2 regions of the Metasolibacillus sp. FSL K6-0083 genome follow, and region 1 is predicted to be linked to the other one. Evidence: a T-box and tRNA genes for the amino acid it is inferred to sense, from the RefSeq annotation. Region 1 holds a T-box; the other holds one or more tRNA genes.

Region 1 (4,431 bases):
GAGGGCGCTGTTGCGGAAAGTTTGCAGCGCGTTGAAGCAGGAGTGAAAGTAATTGAAGTAGCCGGTGATTCGTTTAATCAAATTACAGGTGCTGTAGAAAATATGACAATGCGTATTGCAGATGCATCTGCTGTCACAGAGCAAATTTCTGCCGCGACCGAGGAAGTATCGGCATCTGTATCAGAGCTAGCATCAAATGTAAGTGGCGTGGCTGGAAATACGGAAGAAATCGCGCAGCAAATCGGTGAGCAGGTAGCGTCAATTCAGGAGATTAATGCTGTATCGACAGAGCTTGAAATTAAAGCTGAGGAACTTGCGCAAGCAATTGCGAAATTCAAAATATAAAAAATTAAAGTGAAAATTGTTTGAAAAGTATGCAAAGACACTGCTTTTCAAACAATTTTTGCTTTTTATTGATAGTATCAGCATTTTTTAGTAAAGAAGAAGTTATCCTTGAAACAATAGGAATATGATTTTTATTTATTCATTTTAAAACAGGATAAATATAAAAGAACGTCTGAAAAGCATTGCTTTTCAGACGTTCCCTATAAGATTACCATGAAACGTTAGCAATCATACCTTCTTCTTCGTCAATATCGAGGGTAATTCTAGCGCTGATGGAATCGCGTTGTAGCTCCTCGTCAATATAGAGGCGCAGTGCGGTAACGAAATTTACTGAATTATAAAGCTCCATTTGTCCGTTGACATAGGCCTCAGCCGTATAGCCTGCTAAATCGTCATACATTAACTCTACTTCTACATTTTCAGGCTGCGTATTTTTAAAGCGTGCATGGAAAAGGCAAATGGCATTGATTAAATCTTGCTCAAACAATGTTAGTTGTTCCATGTTTTTGATGTCTCTTCTTTCTTTTTACGCGTCATTACTTGATAAATTTTAATACATAGGAAAACAATTACTGCGATTGCTGCGGCATTAACCATAAAGCCTAAAATAGAGCCTAAAATACCTAAGTCACCGAATAAACTACCAAATAATAGACCTGCTAAACCACCGATGAATAACCCTTTCATTAAGCCACCAGATGTAAAGCCACCTTTTTTCGTTTGTGTTGTATCATTATTTGAGTTATTTTTATTGTTTTGATTTGTAACTGTTGAGTTATTTTCTTGGTCTTTCTTCTGAATATTTGATTGATTATTATTATTAGTTTTGAAGCCTTTTTTACCTGATTTATAGGACTTTGCTTCTACTTGATGATCCCCACCAAAAAATAATGTTGTGCCTACACTCGAAAAGACAAGTGTAAATGCTAAAAATACTGCTGCAAGTTTTTTCATGTTTTTCCTCCGTTATTCTAACAATAAAATTTTCTACAGAAATAGTATATCAAAATTACGATTAGAAGAAAAATAAATGCGCTAACAATTTCATTCAGCTCTATGCTCACGCTGAAAAATATGGTATCGTTGTACAATATGTCTACCATTTTTAAGGGGGAATTGAGATGTCAGCACAGCAGCAATACAATGGTCTTATACTTTTAACATCCTACATACAACGTATTTATATAGCGGAAAAAATCAACGAACGCATTGGTGTGCAGACAAATCCAAGTCGTTTACAAGCAGCAAAAAACTATTTGGATGAATTGAATATGATAATGCCTTTATTCGAGCAAACACGTGAATTAACAGATACGCAGTTAAAGCGAGTGAAAGAAATAACGATGAGTACAAAGCATTTAATGGATGGGTATTTCCCACAACCGCCGTTTAGCTTTGCACAAAAGCTTTCGATTGTCGGCTCTTCTTTATACGGTGAGCAATTAATGAATACTGGAGTACTTCGCCTAGGACAGCTATTTCAAAAAGAAGTTGGAAAGGATTTTGAAATGCGCGTAAAATTTTATAAGGAGCGCACCGAATTCATTGATGCTGTAGTACATACGCTATACAGTAAGGAAGAGATAGAACTGAGCTTGCAGCAAATTATTGCAAATTGGTTTGAAGGCATTATGGCAAATCATAAAAATGTGTTACAGGATATGGAGAAAATCAATCCTTTTTTTGCTTGACGGATAATTTTTTAGTTGCTAGAATGAATCCTAACTTTAATATTCATATTCGATGAAAAAGACAGTAGCTATTTGGCAATGCGAAGCGAGTTAGGGACGGTGTGAGCCTAATGCAAGAAGAATAGCGAAGCGCACTTTGGAGAAATTGCCTGAAAGACTAGTAGGGTAAATCGGGGAGGCTACCCCGTTATTAACAAGAAAGCGGTCACTTCATGTGACAACTAGAGTGGTACCACGGGATTAATAGCTCTCGTCTCTATTTTATAGAGACGAGGGCTTTTTTATGTAGAAAAGGAGAGACACAAATGAAAGAACAGTTAGCAGCTTTATTAAGTGCAGCATCGCAGGGAGATTTATCTGTGCAGGAGGTAATGACATTACTTGAAAAGCCGAAGCATGAGCATTTAGGTGATATTGCTTTTCCCTGCTTTTCCCTAGCAAAAAAATATAAAAAGGCACCGACGCTTATTGCGACGGAGCTGGCTCAGCACATTCAGGCAGACTTTATTCAAGAGGTAAGGGTGGAGGGCGCCTATATAAACTTTTATTTGCAACAACTACCAATTGCACAGCAAATTGTCACACAAATACTTGCAGAGCAGCAAAAATACGGCTCACGCGCAATAAATAACGAAACAATTGCACTTGATTTTTCCTCGCCAAATATAGCTAAGCCATTTTCGATGGGCCATTTACGTTCAACAGTTATTGGTCATGCGCTTGCCAATATTGCTGAAAAAATGGGCTATCAAACAGAGCGCATTAACCACTTAGGCGATTGGGGAACACAATTTGGCAAGCTCATTGTCGCTTATAAGCTATGGGGAAATAAAGCTGCAATTGAGGCCAACCCCATTGAGGAATTATTAAAAATCTATGTCCGTTTCCATCAGGAGGCGGAGCAAAATGAAGCATTAAATGAACAGGCACGCCAGGCATTTAAGGCATTAGAAGATGGTGATGCAAAGACGCATGCATTATGGCGCTGGTTTAGAGAGGCTTCTTTGAAGGAATTCCAATCAATATATGAGTTGCTCGGTGTAGCGTTTGATAGCTATAATGGCGAAGCATTTTATAATGATAAAATGGCAAGTGTTGTTGTCGAGCTCGAAGCAAAGCAGCTATTAATAGAATCGGATGGTGCTATGGTCGTATCGTTAGAAGATATGCCCCCATGCTTGATTACCAAAAATGACGGTGCAACACTTTATGCCACACGTGATTTAGCAGCAGCTATTTATCGTCAGGAAACATATAAGCCAGCGAAGGTTTTTTATGTCGTAGGTAATGAGCAATCATTACATTTTAAACAACTATTTACAGTGTTAAAGAAAATGGGGCATCAGTGGGCAGAAAATTATCAGCATATTCCTTTTGGAATGATGCTCGTTGCTGGTAAAAAGATGTCGACGCGAAAAGGCAAAGTTGTACTGCTCGCCGATGTATTAAAGGAAGCGATGGACGCAGCATTACACAATATCGAGGAGAAAAACCCAACACTTGCAAATAAGGAGCAGGTCGCAAAGCAAGTCGGTATTGGTGCAGTGATTTTTAATGATTTGAAAAATGACCGGATGCATGATATTGATTTTGACATCGAGCACATGGTCACATTTGAAGGAGAAACAGGTCCATATGTACAATATACATATGCGCGTATCCAAACATTATTAAAGAAAGGTGCTTATATAGCGCAACAGCCAACGCTAGGTTATCTAGATGAGACTGCTTGGCCACTAATTAAACAATTGCAAGATTTCCCTGCTTACTTGGAAAAGGCATTCAATGATGCTGATCCATCACAAATTGCCAAATATAGCTTGCTATTAGCTCGCAACTTTAATAAATACTATGCCCAAACGAAATTGCTGAGTGGCGACGATTTGCAGCAAGCCCGCTTAGCCGTTGTAGATTGTGTAGCGATTGTGTTACGCGAAAGCTTGCGTCTACTAGGTATTGAAAGTCCTGAAGAGATGTAAGGAGGCGTGCACCAATGCAATTTGCACTTTTGGCAGATATTCATGGCAACGCTCAAGCTTTACAAGCAGTCTTACAAAATATTGAAGAGCGCGGGATAGAGAAAATTTATTGCACAGGGGACCTGATAGGTATCGGTCATCAAACAAATGAAGTGTTGCAGCTATTATCTATGCTGCCTCATTGTGAGATTGTCAGTGGTAATCATGATGAGGGGGTGTTAGCTATAGCAAGAAAACAGCCATATCCTAAAAGCCATGCAGCGATTCGGGAGCATCATGAATGGATTGCACAACAGCTAGATACGGTATTCATTCCGTTTTTACAGCAGCTGCCAAGGACACTTGACCGAATGCTAAATTCACAGCGCTTTTTATTTACGCACTATGCCTTAAAAGGAGCAAATATTCCTTTTCAT
Region 2 (4,431 bases), 990 kb from region 1:
GAATTTGAATTAATTGCTGGTCATTTAAAATTTGCGTCTCTTTACGAACATCGCGTTCTGTAAGCTGTAAAATATCAGCTAAAGCTCTTCTTCCGATAGGGCTTTGTAATGCAATTGCCTGCAATAATCGAAAGCGCTTCGTCAGCAAATCATCCATTTCCGGCACCAATTTGCGCTGCATTTCATATAAAGAATTACCGTTCAACAACATCACCTTCCATAAAGTGAAGCCTCAATCAATTGTTGCTTAATATAAGTAGGTATATCTTCGGGTCATTTTTTGTCCCGCTAATAAAAAATCGTCCCACTTAGAGTAAAAAAAATTACCTTTCGACTATATTATATACACATCTATATTTTTTAGCAAATTATTTTGTCTAAAAATTTCGAATCAATTATAATAACGACTACTTGAAGCACCGTTACTCGTGCAGTGCTTCAAACAGTGTTACATAATCAAGCTGACCGTATTGAAGAATCTGCTCATCACAAGTAACAACTGGAATCATCAGCATATACTTCTCATGTAGTGCCTCGTTTTCTTCAATATTAATAACAGTGAGCTCAAATGCACAATCCTCTTGTACAAGCTTTAGTGTCAGCAAGCCTTCCTCACATAACTGACAATCAGGTCTTAAGTAAAAATTAACTGTTTTCATTTGCATCCCTCTTTCAATTCACTATGTATAAAATAACACAAGTTAGGCAACCTATAAAATGTACGACATTTCGATAGGAGGAAAAATTAATGACAGGTGATTTTCAACAGCAACAGCAGGAACAAGCAATGGGACCACTTTCGACAAATCATGGCGGACATGAATTATTTGATGTGCATGAAGTTTTAAGCGCAATGATTGGTGGTTTAAATCAATGCGTTTTGCTGCGTGACCATGTGCAAGACCCAGAGCTACTTTCTATTATGGACAAGCAATATGCTTTTATGCTCGATGAATATAATATTACTGTCGAAGCATACAAAACGGGGCACGACCCACAGCATCCTACACGCACATACAATATGCAAACAGGAAATGATTTCAAATATGGTATCACACCAGGTGAACCAAAAAAACCAATGCAAGCTGCTAACGAGCTAGACGATGCTATCATCGCTGGCTGCTTATTAAGCGTTCATAAAGTTGGTGCTACAGGCAAAACAAAGGCTGCACTCGAAACGTGTAACCCTGTGTTACGCCGTGTCCTACAGGATTCTGTACCAAACTGTATTGAAATGGCCTATGAAATATCTATTTATCAAAACAAAAAAGGCAATTATCAAGTGCCTCAATTGTCAGGCCCTGATATGCAAGCGATGCTTAATATGTATGGTCAAGGTCAAATGGCAAAAAACATGCCAAACTAAAAGAGCGTCCCACAAGCAGTGCTTTCGCCTGCTTGTGGGACGTTTTTTGGGGATGCTTTTAAAAGATATGCTTATGGAAATAAAGAAGACTATCTTTAATAGTGAGGGTAACAGTGTTTCTTCTAAGTGAAGATGGGCGAATTAGGATTTTTCGATAAAAAAGCAATAGTTCTTACATATACCATGAAAATTTGCTTTTCACCTTCACTCGAAAAAATCTGTGACATCTGCTGGAGACCTTATCATGATTCAGCAGGTATTTGAACACCTACTGAATCAGCATTCATCTTGCACCTGTGGAGGTGGGAGTTTCCTGCTGAATCGTGATAAAATCTTCTTGCGTTTCTCCCTGTGTGAACCCTTTGAAGAAACATTAACAAAAGCGTCCAAAACGCCGGCAATCGCACGGCTTTTTTGGACGCCTCTATTATTTCACTTGGTTGCGCTCAATAATTTCATCAATTAAGCCGTATGCTTTTGCTTGCTCAGCCGTCATGAAGTTATCGCGGTCTGTATCGCGAGAAATTGTTGCATAATCTTGACCTGTTTTCTCAGCCATAATTGTGTTTAATTTTTCACGTAAGTGTAAAATACGTTTTGCGGCAATTTCAATTTCAGTTGCTTGCCCTTGTGCACCGCCAAGTGGTTGGTGAATCATTACTTCTGCGTTTGGTAATGCCATACGTTTCCCTGGCTCACCAGCAGCTAATAAAAACGCCCCCATCGACGCAGCCATACCGATACAAATTGTTTGTACTTTCGGTTTAATGAAGTTCATTGTATCGTAAATAGCCATACCTGCTGTAATTGAACCACCAGGAGAGTTAATGTATAAAGAAATATCTTTATCTGGGTCTTCTGCCTCTAAAAATAATAACTGCGCTACAATTGAGTTTGCTACATTATCATCAATTGCACTGCCTAATAAAATAATACGGTCTTTTAGTAAGCGTGAATAAATATCGTAAGCTCGCTCACCACGGTTTGTTTGTTCAATAACTGTAGGAATTAAATTCATTGAAAAATCCTCCTTTATAAAAGGTAAATTCATATGCTCATTGTTGAAAAGCTAAGCTCCTTCAACTGTATTCTTATCATACACGCAATAGTCAAGAAAGGTCAAATATAAACTCCGAAAATTTATCTTGAAATATTCAGCTGTCGTTTGTATAATTGAAAAGTCGTTAATTTTTGCATATACGACGATTTTATCACCATTCAGAGCTTTGCACAATTTTTGCACTTGTCCTCGTGGTGTAATGGATAACACTGAAGATTCCGGTTCTTCCGCTGGGGGTTCGATTCCCTCCGAGGGCACCATTTTACTGTTTCAATATAATATTTTGTATAGCAAGACCTGATTTATGAGCCAATTAGTTTAGCAGCCTAATTGACTCATAAGAGGGAGTTGATGGATAAAGGCGATATCACACTGTACCGATTGAGCCTTATCCACCTCTCTTTAAACTACTTATGACAGACTTATTTAATTCATGACAACTATCATTTGAATATAAATTAGCGAGCAATAGAGGTTTATCGGTTTTATGAATAAAGAAAAGGGACGGGGCTGTCCGAAAAGTGCACATCTTTTCGGACAGCCCCATTCTTTCTCGCTAAAAAACGGTCAGTTGGCAAATGCAATCTGACCGCAATAATATTTCCTTATTTTTTTAAAAAGATTTCATAAAGATTTGCATTTGGGTAATAGAGTGACCCAAATTCCTCATAACCATTCTTTTTATAAAATGCAGGTCCTTGAAAATCAAAAGTTTCAAGACGAATGACCTCGCAACCAAAATCATATAAATCCGCTTCAATTGCTTTTAAAAGCACTGTCCCGATTCCTTTATGACGATAATTTTCATCAACCCACAATGTATCAATATAGCCAATTTTATAGTAGGAAGAATAACCAAATACACCACCGATTATTTTGCCATCGTCCTCCACTACATGCTTAAATGAAATGAACTCTTTTTCTTGTAATAGCGGCTTTTTCCGTAAATTATATTTCGTTAATTCCTCCTCAATAAATTGAACTTCTTCATTTGATGCTTCTCTACATTTATACATATTTTTTCTCCTACTTACAGTTGCTTAGTCTTCTTGCTCAATAAACTCCGTCAATGCGGCAACTGCTTTTTCTGCGTCTTCACCAGTAGCTATTAGGGTTACTTGTGTGCCTCTTGCAATTGCCAAACTCATAATTCCCATAATCGATTTGGCATTTACTTTTTTATTGTCCTTTTGTAAAAAGACATCAGATTTATAGCGATTTGCTTGCTGTACAAAAAGCGCTGCCTGCCTAGCCTGCAATCCTGATTTTAATTTGACTTCTACTTGATTTTCAGTCATTCCCTTTTCTCCCTTTCCATTACCGCTCATCTATTATTGTAACCTTATCTTATCGAATTGATAGGAAAAGAACAATGTATACGCATCGTATTTTGTATTCGTTTTCAAAATTTTTCTACTATTAGCTTAAATTTTTTCTCCGCGTCTAATTGCCTCTGCAATTTCATCGATTTTACGTAAACGATGGTTGACACCTGACTTACTTACAACACCGGTCGATACCATTTCGCCTAGCTCCTTCAATGTCACATCTTGATACTCTACACGTAGACGTGCAATTTCACGTAGCTTTTCAGGCAGTTGATCAAGCCCAATGGCATTATCAATATAACGTATATTTTCAACTTGGCGCAATGCAGCACCAATCGTTTTATTCAAATTCGCTGTTTCACAATTCACAATGCGATTTACACTGTTGCGCATATCCCTTAAAATTCGTACATCTTCAAATTTCAACATTGCTTGATGTGCGCCTACTAGGCTTAAGAAATCAGAAATTTTTTCTGCTTCTTTTAAATAAGTTACAAAGCCTTTTTTTCGCTCAATCGTTTTGGCATTTAGCTGGAACGTATTCATTAGCTCCGCCAATGCTTCACCATGCTCTTTATATAGCGAATAAATTTCCAAATGGTAGGAGGATGTTTCAGGGTTATTAACAGAACCCCCTGCTAAAAAAGCGCCACGCAAATACGCTCTCTTATGATTAT

The links. The T-box of region 1 lies ahead of argS (arginine--tRNA ligase). A T-box ahead of a tRNA ligase gene usually reads a tRNA of that ligase, here a tRNA-Arg.
Region 2: it has a tRNA-Arg gene. The T-box ahead of argS (arginine--tRNA ligase) is inferred to sense a tRNA for this amino acid. The anticodon was not compared.

The regions. Positions count from the first base shown of each region.
Region 1 covers NZ_CP152046.1:641,236-645,666, reverse strand. Annotated here, with positions in the region: gene MHB51_RS02940 (methyl-accepting chemotaxis protein) at 1-345, shown strand, start outside; gene MHB51_RS02935 (YxcD family protein) at 554-847, opposite strand; gene MHB51_RS02930 (hypothetical protein) at 835-1,299, opposite strand; gene MHB51_RS02925 (hypothetical protein) at 1,467-2,036, shown strand; T-box leader at 2,080-2,297, shown strand; gene argS (arginine--tRNA ligase) at 2,342-4,015, shown strand; gene MHB51_RS02915 (metallophosphoesterase family protein) at 4,030-4,431, shown strand, end outside.
Region 2 covers NZ_CP152046.1:3,465,296-3,469,726, reverse strand. Annotated here, with positions in the region: gene MHB51_RS16280 (sugar-binding domain-containing protein) at 1-181, opposite strand, end outside; gene MHB51_RS16275 (glutaredoxin family protein) at 423-659, opposite strand; gene MHB51_RS16270 (spore coat protein) at 749-1,366, shown strand; gene clpP (ATP-dependent Clp endopeptidase proteolytic subunit ClpP) at 1,794-2,384, opposite strand; tRNA gene MHB51_RS16260 (tRNA-Arg) at 2,612-2,686, shown strand; gene MHB51_RS16255 (GNAT family N-acetyltransferase) at 3,032-3,442, opposite strand; gene MHB51_RS16250 (HPr family phosphocarrier protein) at 3,467-3,724, opposite strand; gene whiA (DNA-binding protein WhiA) at 3,851-4,431, opposite strand, start outside.